3 regions of the Monashia sp. HAY1-5C genome follow, and region 1 is predicted to be linked to each of the others. Evidence: riboswitches for the same ligand, from Rfam matches in the RefSeq annotation. Region 1 holds a riboswitch; each other region holds the start of a gene.

Region 1 (4,033 bases):
GATCATCGAGTTGACGAAGCTCGACTTGCCCGAGCCGGTGGCGCCGGCCACGAGCAGGTGGGGCATCTTGGCCAGGTTGGCGATGACGTAGGCGCCCTCGACGTCCTTGCCGACGCCCATGACCATGGGGTGCTCGTTGCTGCGCGCGGTCTGGCTGCGCAGGACGTCGCCGAGCGCGACGTTCTCGCGGTCGGTGTTGGGGATCTCGATGCCGATGGCCGACTTGCCGGGGATCGGGCTGAGGATCCGCACGTCGGCCGAGGCGACGGCGTACGCGATGTTCTTGCTCAGCGCTGTGACGCGCTCGACCTTGGTGCCCGAGCCGAGCTCGACCTCGTAGCGGGTCACCGTCGGGCCGCGGGTGAAGCCGGTGACCGCGGCGTCGATGTCGAACTGCTCGAAGACGTTCGTCAGGGACTCGACGACGGCGTCGTTCGTCTCGCTGCGCGTCTTGTGCGGCGACCCCGGCTTGAGCATCGCCTGGTCGGGCAGGCGGTAGGTGATGTCCCCACCGAGGCTCAGCTGCTCGACGCGCGACGGCATCTCGGACATCGGCGGCGGCACGAGCTCGGCCTTGGGTCCGACCTTGCTCGTGTCGGGGGCCCCGTGGGTCTTCGGGTCCGTGGCGTCGATCACCTTCTCGCCGCTCGGTCGCGGTGCGAGGAGGCCGGGCGCGGTCGGACGTTTCTCGCCCGGGCGCAGCCGCTTGGTGGGGGCGTCGTCGGCCTCCTTCTGCGCCGCCTGGCGGAACGCCTCGTCGCCGTCGCGCTCGGACAGGTCGACGGGCTTGCGGCGGGCCCGCTTGAGCGCGGCCGCCGGGGCGTCGGCCTCCGCCCCGTCCCCGGCGTCGGCCCCGTGGGGATGCGTGCCGCGGTCGATGACGAGCGCCTTGAGCTGGCGCAGGCGGGTCGGGACCATGTTGACCGGCGTCGCCGTGATGACGAGCAGGCCGAAGACGCCGAGGAGCACGAGCAGGACGGTCGCCCCGTAGGTGGAGACGGCCGCGGCGAGCGGGCTCGAGGCGAGGAAGCCGATGATGCCCCCGGCGGCGCGCATGCCGTCGGCCCCGTCGGGCGGGTTGGGGATGCCGTCGGCGAGGTGCGACAGGCCGCACGCGGCGAACGTCAGGGTGATCGTGCCGACGACGATGCGGTTGGTCGCGGCCTCGTCCTGGGGGGCGCGCAGCATCCGCAGGCCGAGGGCCAGCAGCACGAGCGGGACGGCGTACGCGACCCGCCCGAAGGTGCCGGCGAAGACGGCGTGGACGACCTGGCCGAAGGTGCCCGAGACGCCCCACCACTCGCGGGCCGCGACGACGACGGCGAGGGCGATGAGGGCGAAGCCGATGCCGTCGCGCTTGTGCTCGGGCTCGAGGTCGGCCGCGCTGTGCCCGACCCGGCGCACCGCGCCACCGGCCAGGTGCGAGACGCCCATCCACGTGTTGCGCACCGCGTTGAGGGGGAACGGCAGGCCGCCGCCCCGCGTCTTCGTCGGCCCCTTGGACTGGCCCCTGCGGGCAGCGGCCGGCTTGCGCTGTGCGGGACGGGTCGAGCGGGCCGCCGGCGGGCGCGACGACGAGCCCTTCGCGCGCGCGGCCGCCGCGGGGCTCGTTCGCTGGCTGGTGGACGGACGTGTCGCCATGGTCGCACCGTACGCCAGCGTCCCTCTCAACTCACGCGTCACACGCGCACCACGACCGATTCGCCGGACCGTGGCCGCGGGCGCGAGTCGGTGCCGTCTCAGATTCCGACACCGTGGGCCCGCTGGGTGGACACCCGGACAGGCCGGCGCCTATGGTCTTCGCCAGGTCAAGAGTGTCAGCGACAAGCCCCGGCTCGCTGGCCAGCAACCCTCCTCCGCGGTGGGGTGCTCCGGGTGACGACCAGGCCGTCCTCGGCTGGTTTCTCCTCGAGGTCGGCAAGCGCGGACCTGCACCGGGTGGGTCCCTGGACTCGCGAGGAGCACTGCCATGTCGGCCCTTCCCACCACGACGACCCTCTGCGGCGGCGGCCCCGCCCCGGTCGTCCGCACCCGAGCCCTCCGCGTCGTCGCCGAGGGCGAGGCCCTGCCGCGTGTCGTCGGCGCGGACCTGCGCGTGCCCACGACCCGGGGCGAGGTGGCCTACGCCAACCTCGACCACGCGGCGTCGACCCCCGCCCTCCAGACCGTGAAGGACGCCGTCGACCGCGCCCTCGAGACGTACTCGTCGGTGCACCGCGGTGCCGGCTTCGCCTCGCGGCTGACGAGCGCCTGGTACGAGCAGGCGCGTGAGGAGGTGGCCCGGTTCGTCGGCGCCCGCGAGGACGACCAGGTCGTCTTCACCCGCACGACCACCGACTCGTGGTCGGTGCTCGCCCACGCCCTGCCGAGCCGCGCCGTGGTCTTCGTATTCGGCAGCGAGCACCACTCGACGCTGTTGCCCTGGGGTCGTTCGCGCACGGTGCGCCTGCCGATCCCCCAGAGCACCGACGACGCGCTCGACCTGCTCGACGAGGCCCTCGCCGAGCACCCGGGCCGGCACCGCCTCGTGGTGCTGACGGCGGCGTCCAACGTCACCGGTGAGGTGTGGCCGGTGGAGCGCTTCGCCCGTCTCGCCCACGAGCACGGCGCCCGGATCGCCGTCGACGCCGCGCAGCTGTCCGCGCACCGCCGCATCGACCTCGCGGCGTGGGACGCCGACTGGGTGGCCTTCTCCGGCCACAAGACCTACGCCCCCTTCGGTGCCGGCGTGCTCGCCGGGCGTCGTGACTGGCTCGACGCCGGCGCACCCTACCTGCCCGGCGGCGGCGCGACCCGGACGGTCACCGAGACGGCCACGGAGTGGGCCACGGGCCCGGCGCGCCACGAGGGCGGCAGCCCCAACGTCATCGGCGCCATCGCCCTCGCGGCGGCCTGTTCGACGATCGAACGCCACCGCGCCGCCATCGAGGCCCACGAGGAGGCGCTGCTCGAGCGGCTGCGCACCGGCCTCGAGGCGGTCCCGGGCGTCGAGGTGCTCTCGATCTTCGGCGACGACCACGACCGGGTCGGTGTCCTCGCCTTCACGGTGTCCGGCTTCGACCCCTCGCTCGTGTCGCAGGTGCTCTCGGTCGAGCACGGCATCGGTGTGCGCGACGGCAAGTTCTGTGCGCACCTGCTCGTCGACGAGCTGCTCGAGGACCCGTGGGGCGAGCGTCCCCAGACCGCGGTGCGCGCCAGCGTCGGGCTCGGCAGCACGGCCGAGGGCGTGGAGCGTCTCGTCTCGGCGGTGGCCGCGCTCGTGGGCGAAGGGCCGTCGCGGACGTGGACCCGGACGGCCGCCGGGTGGACGGTCGAGGGCACGGATCCCCGCGACGTCGAGGTCGAGCGCCCCTGGTGAACCGGGCCGGGTCTCTCGCCCCCTGACCCCCCGTCACCCCGCAACACACCGAACAGCTGCCAGGTCGGTCCGGGAATACCAGGGACCACCTGGCAGCTGCTCGGTGTGTTTGCGATCCCGCGGCGAGACGGGCGGTGGCGGTCGGGCGGGGTCGGGCGCGGTCGGGCGGTCCGTCGGGGGGTCAGCGCTCGGCGCGCAGGGCGTAGGACGCCCAGACGGCGGCGTGGTCGGTCCGGTTCACCGCGACCTGACCCGCGTCCACGACGGCCAGTCCGCGGCTCAGCTGATGGTCCAGGTCGACGTACGGCGGGATGCGCCGCCCCTCGAACGGCCAGGTGCGCACCCAGCCTCGGCCCGCAGCCGCCTGGGCGTCGGTCAGCCCGGTCGCGAGCCGCCGGAACACCGGGTGGCCCGACGAGGCGTTGAAGTCGCCGGCGAGGACGAGCGGTCGGTCGGTCGGCTGCGCGTGCACCCACGTCGCGAGCGAGACCAGGGCCGCGTGCCAGTCGTCGGTGCGGTCGGGCAACGGCGGCGGCGGGTGCACGGCCCGAAGCCGCACGGTGCCGGCCGGCGTCGTGACGTCGACGTCCGGCTGGAGGCTGTCACCGGCCGGGCTGACGCCGTCGGCACGCTCGCTCAGGGGGTACCTCGAGAGCACGAGCGTCCCGACGACAC
Region 2 (4,033 bases), on a different contig from region 1:
TGACCGGGGCTGCGGCACCGGGCCGTGTCGTCGGGCGGCTGACCGGCTCGACAGGCGCCTCGGGGGCACCGACCGCAGGTGGCCTCGGAGCGCAGCGCCCGGCGGCCGACCCGCGCTCGACCGGCCCGGGTCGATCCGAGGGGGTACGCCTGCCCGAGGGGGTCCGCCAGGCGGCCACCGACTACGTGCTCGAGTCGGTCCGCAAGCGCCTCGAGCGCTGACGCAGCACCGTCGTCCACACCCCCTCCGCGCCTGGCGGCGCGGTCCACAGGCGGCCGGCGGGGGAGTGCCGCTCCGCGCCGGCCGGGGGCAGCCTTCGGGCATGCCGAAGATCTCCCTGTCCGGACCGGCCGACCTGCTGACGGTCCTGCCCTACCACCTCGGTTTCAGGCCCGAGCGCAGTGTCGTCGTGGCCTGCTTCCACGGCCGGCGCCTCGGGCTCGTGGCCCGGCTGGACCTCGTCGCCCCACCCGACGCCGCCGCGGCGGCTGCGCAGGTCCTGCCCGCCCTGGTGCGCGAGCGGCCGAGCCGCGTCGTCCTCGTCGGGTTCGCCGGCGGCGCCGCCGACGAGGATCCCGCACCGTTGCTCACCGCCCTGGGCGACGCGCTCGAGGCTGAGCTCGTCCCGGTGGGCGACCGGCTCGTCGTGCGCGAGGGCCGCTGGTTCGGGCTCGACTGCGCCTGCTGCCCACCGCCCGGGCGAGCCCTGCCGGACGTGGCCGACGTCCCGGCCGTCGCCGAGTACGTCGCCCTGGGCACCGTCGTGCTGGGCACGCGCCAGCAGCTCGCAGCGCTCGTCGAGCCCCTGCCGACGCAGGACCCGCGTCACGACGACCGGCTCGCCGCGGTCGAGGCGTGGGCCGAGCGGTACGCCCCCTCGGATGTCGGCACCGGCGTTGCCGACCGCCGGGCGCGCGCTGCCCTCGTCGACGAGGCACTGGGGGCGTGGGTCCGCCTCGTGCGCCGCGGGCTCGGCACCGAGCCGACGCCGACGACGCTGGCCGCGCTGCTCGGCCCGCTCGTCGACGTCCGCCTGCGCGACCTGCTCGTCGCGTGGCTGTGCCCCGGGACCCTCTCCCTGGAGGCCTGCCCGCGCGACCTCGTCAGCCGGTTGCGCCGCGCACTCGAGGCCGACACGTCCTCCCACGAGAGCATGCTGCGGGACGTGAGGGAGGTCGTGGACGGGGAGATCGAGGAGGACATCGAGCAGGACATCGACGAGGACATCGAGGAGGACATCGACGAGATGCTGGAGGGGAGCGGCGGGTGGGACCGCGCGGTGACCGAGCGAGTGCGCCTGGCGCGCCTCGAAGAGCTGTGCCGGGCGACCCCCGCCGCGTGTGCGGCACCGGTCCTGGCGGTGGTGGCCGCGTACGCCTGGTGGCTCGGCGACGGCGCCCACGCCTCCGTCGCCGTGGACCGTGCCCTCGAGGTCGACCCGCGGTACCGGCTGGCACAGCTCGTGCGGCAGTCCCTCGACCGGGGCCTGCGTCCCCGCAGCTGCGCCTGAACTGCCCTCCAGGCCGTCCAGCCCGTGGACCCGAGGGCCACGCCTCGAGACGCGGTCGCGTATGGTGGTGGCAGGTCATGAGCGCCAGCGCCAAGCCCCGGCTCGCTGGCCGGCAACCCTCCTTCGCGGTGGGGTGCCCCGGGTGAGGACCAGGCCGCACCGGCACGGGACTGCGGCAAGCGCGCACACCCGAGGAGCAGCCAGAATGACTGTGACCCACCGGTCCGGCCAGGTCACGCGCCGTCCGGCCCGACGCCAGCAGGGTGTCGACGGCTCGCAGCCCGTTCGTCCCGACGTCTCGGCCGACCGACGCGGCGACGGCGTCTGGCGCGAGGGGGACCCCGTCGGCAGGCGGCAATTCGTCGACGTCGGTGACCTCGAGCTCGAGCGCGGGGGCGTCCTTCCCGAGGTCCGGATCGCCTACGAGACGTGGGGCCGGCTCAACGAGGCCCGCGACAACGTCGTCCTCGTCGAGCACGCCCTCACCGGCGACAGCCACGTCGTCGGTGAGGCGGGCGAGGGCCACCCGTCGCCCGGCTGGTGGAACAGCCTCATCGGCCCCGGGCAGGCCGTGGACCCCGAGGACTGGTTCGTCGTCGCCGCCAACGTCCTCGGCGGCTGCCAGGGCTCGACCGGGCCGGCGAGCCCCGCCCCCGACGGGCGCCCCTGGGGCAGCCGCTTCCCGTACGTGACCGTGCGCGACCAGGTCGCCGCCGAGCGGGCGCTGCTGACCGAGCTCGGCATCACGCGGCTTGCCGCGGTCGTCGGAGGTTCGATGGGCGGCATGCGCGCCCTCGAGTGGGCCGTCAGCCACCCCGACGACGTCGACCGCTGTGTCGTGCTCGCCTCCACGCCCTACGCCACGGCCGAGCAGATCGCCTGGTGCCAGCCGCAGCTGCTCGCCATCCGCAGCGACCCCCACTACGCCGGCGGCGACTACTACGACACGGACCAGCGTCCCGACACCGGCCTGGGCCTCGCCCGGCGCATCGCGCACGTGACCTACCGCACCGAGACCGAGCTCGACGACCGGTTCGGCCGTCAGGCCCAGCTCGGCGAGGACCCGTTCAGCCTCAGCGAACGCGCCGCCGGCAGAGGGCGTTTCGCCGTCGAGTCCTACCTGGACCACCACGCCGGCAAGCTCGCTCGCCGTTTCGACGCGAACTCCTACGTCGTGCTCACCGAGGCGATGAACTCCCACGACGTCGGCCGCGACCGCGGCGGCATCGAGGCGGCGCTGGCCCGCGTCACGGCCGACTGCACCGTGGTGTCCGTCGACACCGACCGGCTGTACCCCCCGCGGCTGTCGGACGAGCTGCATGCGGCTCTCCCCGTCTCGACGCGCGTCTCGATCACCTCCGCCTACGGACACGACGGCTTCCTCATCGAGGAGGAGCAGGTCGGCTCGGTGGTCCGCGAGGCCCTCGCGCGTCCGCGCTGACCCCGACGCCTCGGCAGGCCCGGCGCGCAACGCGATCCGTCCGAGCGCGCGTGCCGGTGCCCGCGGCCACCTTTTCGGGTACGGTGCGACCACCCGGTTGTTGCCGTACAAGGAGGTCCGCGAAGTGGCCATCGTCGTCGGATACGTCGCCACCAAGGAGGGACGCGCGGCGCTCAAGCGAGCCGCCGAGGAGTGCGTCCTCAGGGGGACCAAGCTCGTCGTCATCAGCTCCCACCGGGGTGGGAAGGACTTCGACGCCGACGAGGCCAGTGCGTTCGAGGCCGAGCTCGAGCGGGTCACGACCGTGCTCGAGGACAAGGGCCTGGAGCACGAGGTGCGCCAGCTGGTACGGGGCAACGACCCGGCCGAGGACCTCATCAGCGTCGCGGAGGCGGAGAACGCCGACTTCATCGTCATCGGACTGCGTCGCCGCAGCCCCGTCGGCAAGCTCATCCTCGGCTCCAACGCCCAGCGCATCCTGCTCGACGCGTCCTGCCCGGTGCTCGCCGTCAAGGCCGGCTGAGCCCGCCCCGCCCGCCGGCGGGGTCGTGTCACACCGGGTCGGCACCACCGCGCGGCCCGATCCGTTCGCTCGCACGCCGTTGCGCGTTTTATAATGTCCGAGTACCGGATCGCAAGAGGCACACAGCGAGATCGTCCGAGGGGACCCGACTCCGACAGGCCACGCTCGTCCGGCACGAACCCCCGTTCTCGCTCGTTGTGATGTGGCATGCCCGCGTGCTCACGTCGGCCCGCACCACACGAGACCCGCGATGAAAGGCGACTGCATCCGTGCCGAAGGCAACACCCGCTGGACCCCCGAAGACCCTGCCCAAGGTGTTCCAGCACGAGGCGATCATGCAGCTCCTGGTCAAGGGCAGCACCAACGGAAGCATCACCGGCACCGAGATCGCACGAGCGCAGGCTGAGGCAGCCCTCGACCTGAAGCAGATGAAGCCGGTCCTCGTCACCCTCGAGGCCCACGACATCGAGATCGTCGTCGACGCGCCGCACACCGACACGAAGAAGCGAACCCGATCCGGGACCAAGGGAGGCACTGTGGCCACCGCACGTTCCACCAC
Region 3 (4,033 bases), on a different contig from region 1:
GCCGACATCCACGCCTCCAGCTCGAGCACCCGCGGGAACCGGCGCCGGCACTGAGCCTCGTCGCCGGTCAGCCCTTGAGCAGCTGGCGTGCCATGACGATGCGCTGGACCTGGTTGGTGCCCTCGTAGATCTGGGTGATCTTGGCGTCGCGCATCATCCGCTCGAGCGGGAAGTCCTGGGTGTAGCCGGCTCCCCCGAGCAGCTGCACGGCGTCGGTCGTCACCTTCATCGCGACGTCCGACGCGTAGCACTTGGCCGCTGCCCCGAAGAACGAGAGGTCCTTGTCACCGCGTTCGGACTTGGCCGCCGCGACGTAGACCATCTGGCGCGCGGCCTCGAGCTCCATCGCCATGTCGGCCAGCATGAACTGGATCCCCTGGAAGTCGGCGATGTGCTTGCCGAACTGCTTGCGGTCCTTGACGTAGGCCAGCGCGACGTCGAGCGCCCCCTGGGCGATGCCGACGGCCTGCGCGCCGATGGTGACGCGCGTGTGGTCGAGGGTGCGCAGCGCGATCTTGAGGCCGTCACCGACCTGGCCGACGACGCGGTCACCGGGGATCCGGACGTCGTCGAAGTGCAGCTCGCGGGTCGGGCTGCCCTTGATGCCGAGCTTGCGCTCCTTCTCGCCGAAGGTGAACCCCGGGTCGGACTTCTCGACGACGAAGGCCGTGACGTTGCCACCCCGGGGACCGTCGGGGTCGGTGACGGCGAGGACCGTGTAGTACTCGGACACACCGGCATTCGTGATCCACGACTTCTGGCCGTTGAGCACCCAGCCGTCGCCGTCCTGCCGGGCGCGGCACTTCATGGACGCCGTGTCCGAGCCGGCCTCGCGCTCGGAGAGCCCGTACGAGAACGTCGTCCGGCCCTGGGCCAGGGGCGGGAGGTAGCGTCCCTTGAGCTCGTCGCTTCCGTCGAGGATGAGCGGGAGTGAGCCGAGCTTGTTGACGGCGGGGATGAGCGAGGCGGACGCGTCGACGCGGGCGACCTCCTCGATGACGATGCACGTCGCGAGCGCGTCGGCGCCGACGCCGTCGTACTCCTCCGGCACGTGGGGGGCGAAGAAGTCCGAGGCCACGAGGGCGTCGTGCGCCTCCTGCGGGTAGCGGGCCTCCGCGTCGACCGCCGCCGCGAAGGGCGCGATCTTGTCCTCGGCCACGGCGCGTACGGCCTCCCGCAGCGCCTCATGGTCCTCGCTGGTGCGGTACAGGTCGAAGTCGGCGTTCGTGCTCACGGCCCGATCCTACTCACGGGTTCGGATTAGTAGGACGTCCTCGTGATCGACGCCACGAGTACCGCGCCACGGCGCACTTATCCGACGCGGAAGCGGCCCCGACGCCGCCAGTACCGCGCCACGGCGCGGCTTCCGCGTGAGGTGGCCGCCACCCCTCGGACACCGGCTCCCACTCCTCGGACGCCGCTGTCTACACTGCGGGCAGGTCATGAGCGCCAGCGCCAAGCCCCGGCTCGCTGGCCGGCAACCCTCCCAACCGCGGCGGGGTGCCCCGGGTGAGGACCTGGCCCGACGTCGACAACCGGCGCGGGCAAGCGCGGAGACCCTCTCCCCGCACCGAGCCGTCGGTGCGCCGGGCCGTCGGGACGACGACCGGTCATCGACCCGAACCAGGAAGAGCAGACCACGATGACCGAGCCGAACTGGTCCTTCGAGACCAAGCAGATCCATGCCGGACAGAGCGCCGACAGTGCGACCGGTGCGCGCGCCCTGCCGATCTACCAGACGACGAGCTACGTCTTCGACGACACCGACCACGCGGCGAACCTGTTCGGGCTCAAGGAGTTCGGCAACATCTACACGCGGATCATGAACCCGACGACGGATGTCGTGGAGCAACGCATCGCCGCACTCGAGGGCGGTGTCGGGGCCCTCCTCGTCGCCTCGGGACAGTCGGCCACCACCCTGGCCCTGCTCAACATCGCCGAGGCCGGTGACCACATCGTCGCCTCGCCGAGCCTCTACGGCGGCACCGTCAACCTGCTGAGGTTCACCTTCCGCAAGCTCGGCATCGAGGTGAGCTTCGTCGAGGACCCCAGCTCGGTCGACGCGTGGCGTGCCGCCGTGCGGCCGAACACGAAGGCGTTCTTCGGCGAGACGATCGCCAACCCGAAGGCCGAGGTGCTCGACATCGAGGCGGTCGCGGCGGTCGCGCACGAGCACGGCGTCCCCCTCGTCGTGGACAACACCATCGCGACCCCGTACGTCATCCGCCCGATCGAGTGGGGCGCCGACGTCGTCGTCCACTCCGCGACGAAGTACCTCGGCGGTCACGGCACGTCCATCGCCGGCGTCATCGTCGACGCGGGCCGGTTCGACTACGGCGCCGACCCGGAGCGGTTCCCGAACTACAACACCCCCGAGGAGAGCTACCACGGCCTCGTCTTCGCCCGGGACCTCGGCGTCGGCAGCCCGCTCGGGGCCAACCTCGCCTACATCCTCAAGGCGCGTGTGCAGCTGCTGCGGGACCTCGGGCCGGCCGCGGCACCGTTCAACGCGTTCCTCATCGCCCAGGGCCTCGAGACGCTGTCGCTGCGCATCGAGCGCCACCTCGCGAACGCCACCAGGGTCGCTGCCTACCTGCAGGGTCACCCCCAGGTGGAGCGGGTCGTGTGGGCGTCGCTGCCGGACAGCCCCTCCCACGCCACGGCGCAGAAGTACGCGCCCCGTGGCGCGGGCGCGGTGCTCTCGTTCGAGATCGCCGGTGGTCTCGATGCCGGCAAGAGGTTCGTCGAGGCGCTGACCCTGCACAGCCACGTCGCGAACATCGGCGACGTGCGGTCCCTGGTCATCCACCCCGCCTCGACGACCCATTCGCAGGGCCCCGAGGAGGACCGCCTCGCGGCGGGCGTCACGCCGGGTCTCGTTCGCCTCGCCGTGGGCATCGAGCACATCGACGACATCCTCGCCGACCTCGAGCAGGGTTTCGCGGCCGCGAAGCCCTGAGCACCGGCGGAAGCCGGGGTGTGGCGGGTCGGCACGGCTGGCAGCATGTCGGCCATGCCGATCCGCTACCCCGCTCCCCTGCGTCCCGGCGACCGGGTCGGTGTCACCTCGCCGAGCTCGGGCGTCCAGGACCGCCTGTGGGGTCGGTTCACCCATGCCGTCCGGTGCCTGCGCGACCGCGGGTTCGACGTGGTGGTGGGCGAGCTCAACCACGCACCGAGTCACGTCAGCGGGCCGCGTGAGGCACGCGCGGCCGAGCTCATGTCGATGCTCACCGACCCCACGATCAGGGCCGTGGTGCCGCCCTGGGGTGGTGAGACCGGCATCGACCTGCTCGACCTGCTCGACCTGGACGCCGTCTCGTCCGCCGAGCCGACGTGGTGCGTCGGCTTCTCCGACACCTCGACGTGGCTGACCCCGCTCACCCTCACCACCGGCCTGGCCACGATCCACGGGCAGAACCTCATGGACACCCCGTACGTCCTGCCCGACGGCATCCTGCACTGGGTCGACGTCGCGTCGGCCTCAGCCGGCGAAGAGCTGGTGCAGCGCTCCCCCGGGCGGTTCCGCTCCGGCGGCTGGGACGACTACGCCGCCGACCCGACGGTCTCGCGGATGACCCTCGACGGACGCGGTACGTGGACCCGCATCGACCCGGGGCACGAGGGTGAGCCCGCGGGCTTCTCGGGGCGGCTCGTCGGTGGCTGCGTCGAGACGATCAGCTTCCTCGCCGGCAGCACCTACGGCGACACGAGCACCTTTGCCGCACGGCACGCCCCGGAGGGCCTCGTCGTCCTGCTCGACATCGCCGAGTGGCCCTCGTACGACGTCTGCCGCGCCCTTCACGCCATGCGGTTGCGCGGCTTCTTCGACGCGGCCACCGGCATCCTCGTGTCACGCACCAACGCCCCGGAGCCGGGCGGGTTCACCCAGCACGACGCCGTCAGCGACGCCCTCGGCATGCTCGGCGTGCCGATCCTGGCCGACGTCGAGTGCGGGCACGTCGCGCCGTTCCTCGCGCTCGTGCAGGGCGCCACGACGTCCGTCGAGCACGACCCGGCAGCCGGCACGCAC

The links. Region 1 has a riboswitch for S-adenosylmethionine ahead of ACR9ZK_RS11170 (aminotransferase class V-fold PLP-dependent enzyme). Riboswitches for the same ligand answer to the same signal wherever they lie in the genome.
Region 2: it holds a riboswitch for S-adenosylmethionine, as region 1 does, so the genes downstream of both, metX (homoserine O-acetyltransferase MetX) here and ACR9ZK_RS11170 (aminotransferase class V-fold PLP-dependent enzyme) in region 1, are expected to answer to the same signal.
Region 3: it holds a riboswitch for S-adenosylmethionine, as region 1 does, so the genes downstream of both, ACR9ZK_RS04880 (bifunctional o-acetylhomoserine/o-acetylserine sulfhydrylase) here and ACR9ZK_RS11170 (aminotransferase class V-fold PLP-dependent enzyme) in region 1, are expected to answer to the same signal.

Annotation. Positions count from the first base shown of each region.
Region 1 covers NZ_JBPGXG010000062.1:2,329-6,361, reverse strand. The annotation lists gene ACR9ZK_RS11175 (FtsK/SpoIIIE family DNA translocase) at 1-1,641, opposite strand, end outside; SAM riboswitch class IV at 1,807-1,930, shown strand; gene ACR9ZK_RS11170 (aminotransferase class V-fold PLP-dependent enzyme) at 1,970-3,358, shown strand; gene ACR9ZK_RS11165 (endonuclease/exonuclease/phosphatase family protein) at 3,540-4,033, opposite strand, start outside.
Region 2 covers NZ_JBPGXG010000003.1:52,290-56,322, reverse strand. The annotation lists gene ACR9ZK_RS01005 (YkvA family protein) at 1-221, shown strand, start outside; gene ACR9ZK_RS01000 (DUF4192 domain-containing protein) at 323-1,510, shown strand; SAM riboswitch class IV at 1,584-1,698, shown strand; gene metX (homoserine O-acetyltransferase MetX) at 1,716-2,951, shown strand; gene ACR9ZK_RS00990 (universal stress protein) at 3,076-3,474, shown strand; gene ACR9ZK_RS00985 (RNA polymerase sigma factor) at 3,744-4,033, shown strand, end outside.
Region 3 covers NZ_JBPGXG010000019.1:13,140-17,172, forward strand. The annotation lists gene ACR9ZK_RS04870 (MarR family winged helix-turn-helix transcriptional regulator) at 1-54, shown strand, start outside; gene ACR9ZK_RS04875 (acyl-CoA dehydrogenase family protein) at 68-1,234, opposite strand; SAM riboswitch class IV at 1,439-1,557, shown strand; gene ACR9ZK_RS04880 (bifunctional o-acetylhomoserine/o-acetylserine sulfhydrylase) at 1,613-2,959, shown strand; gene ACR9ZK_RS04885 (LD-carboxypeptidase) at 3,014-4,033, shown strand, end outside.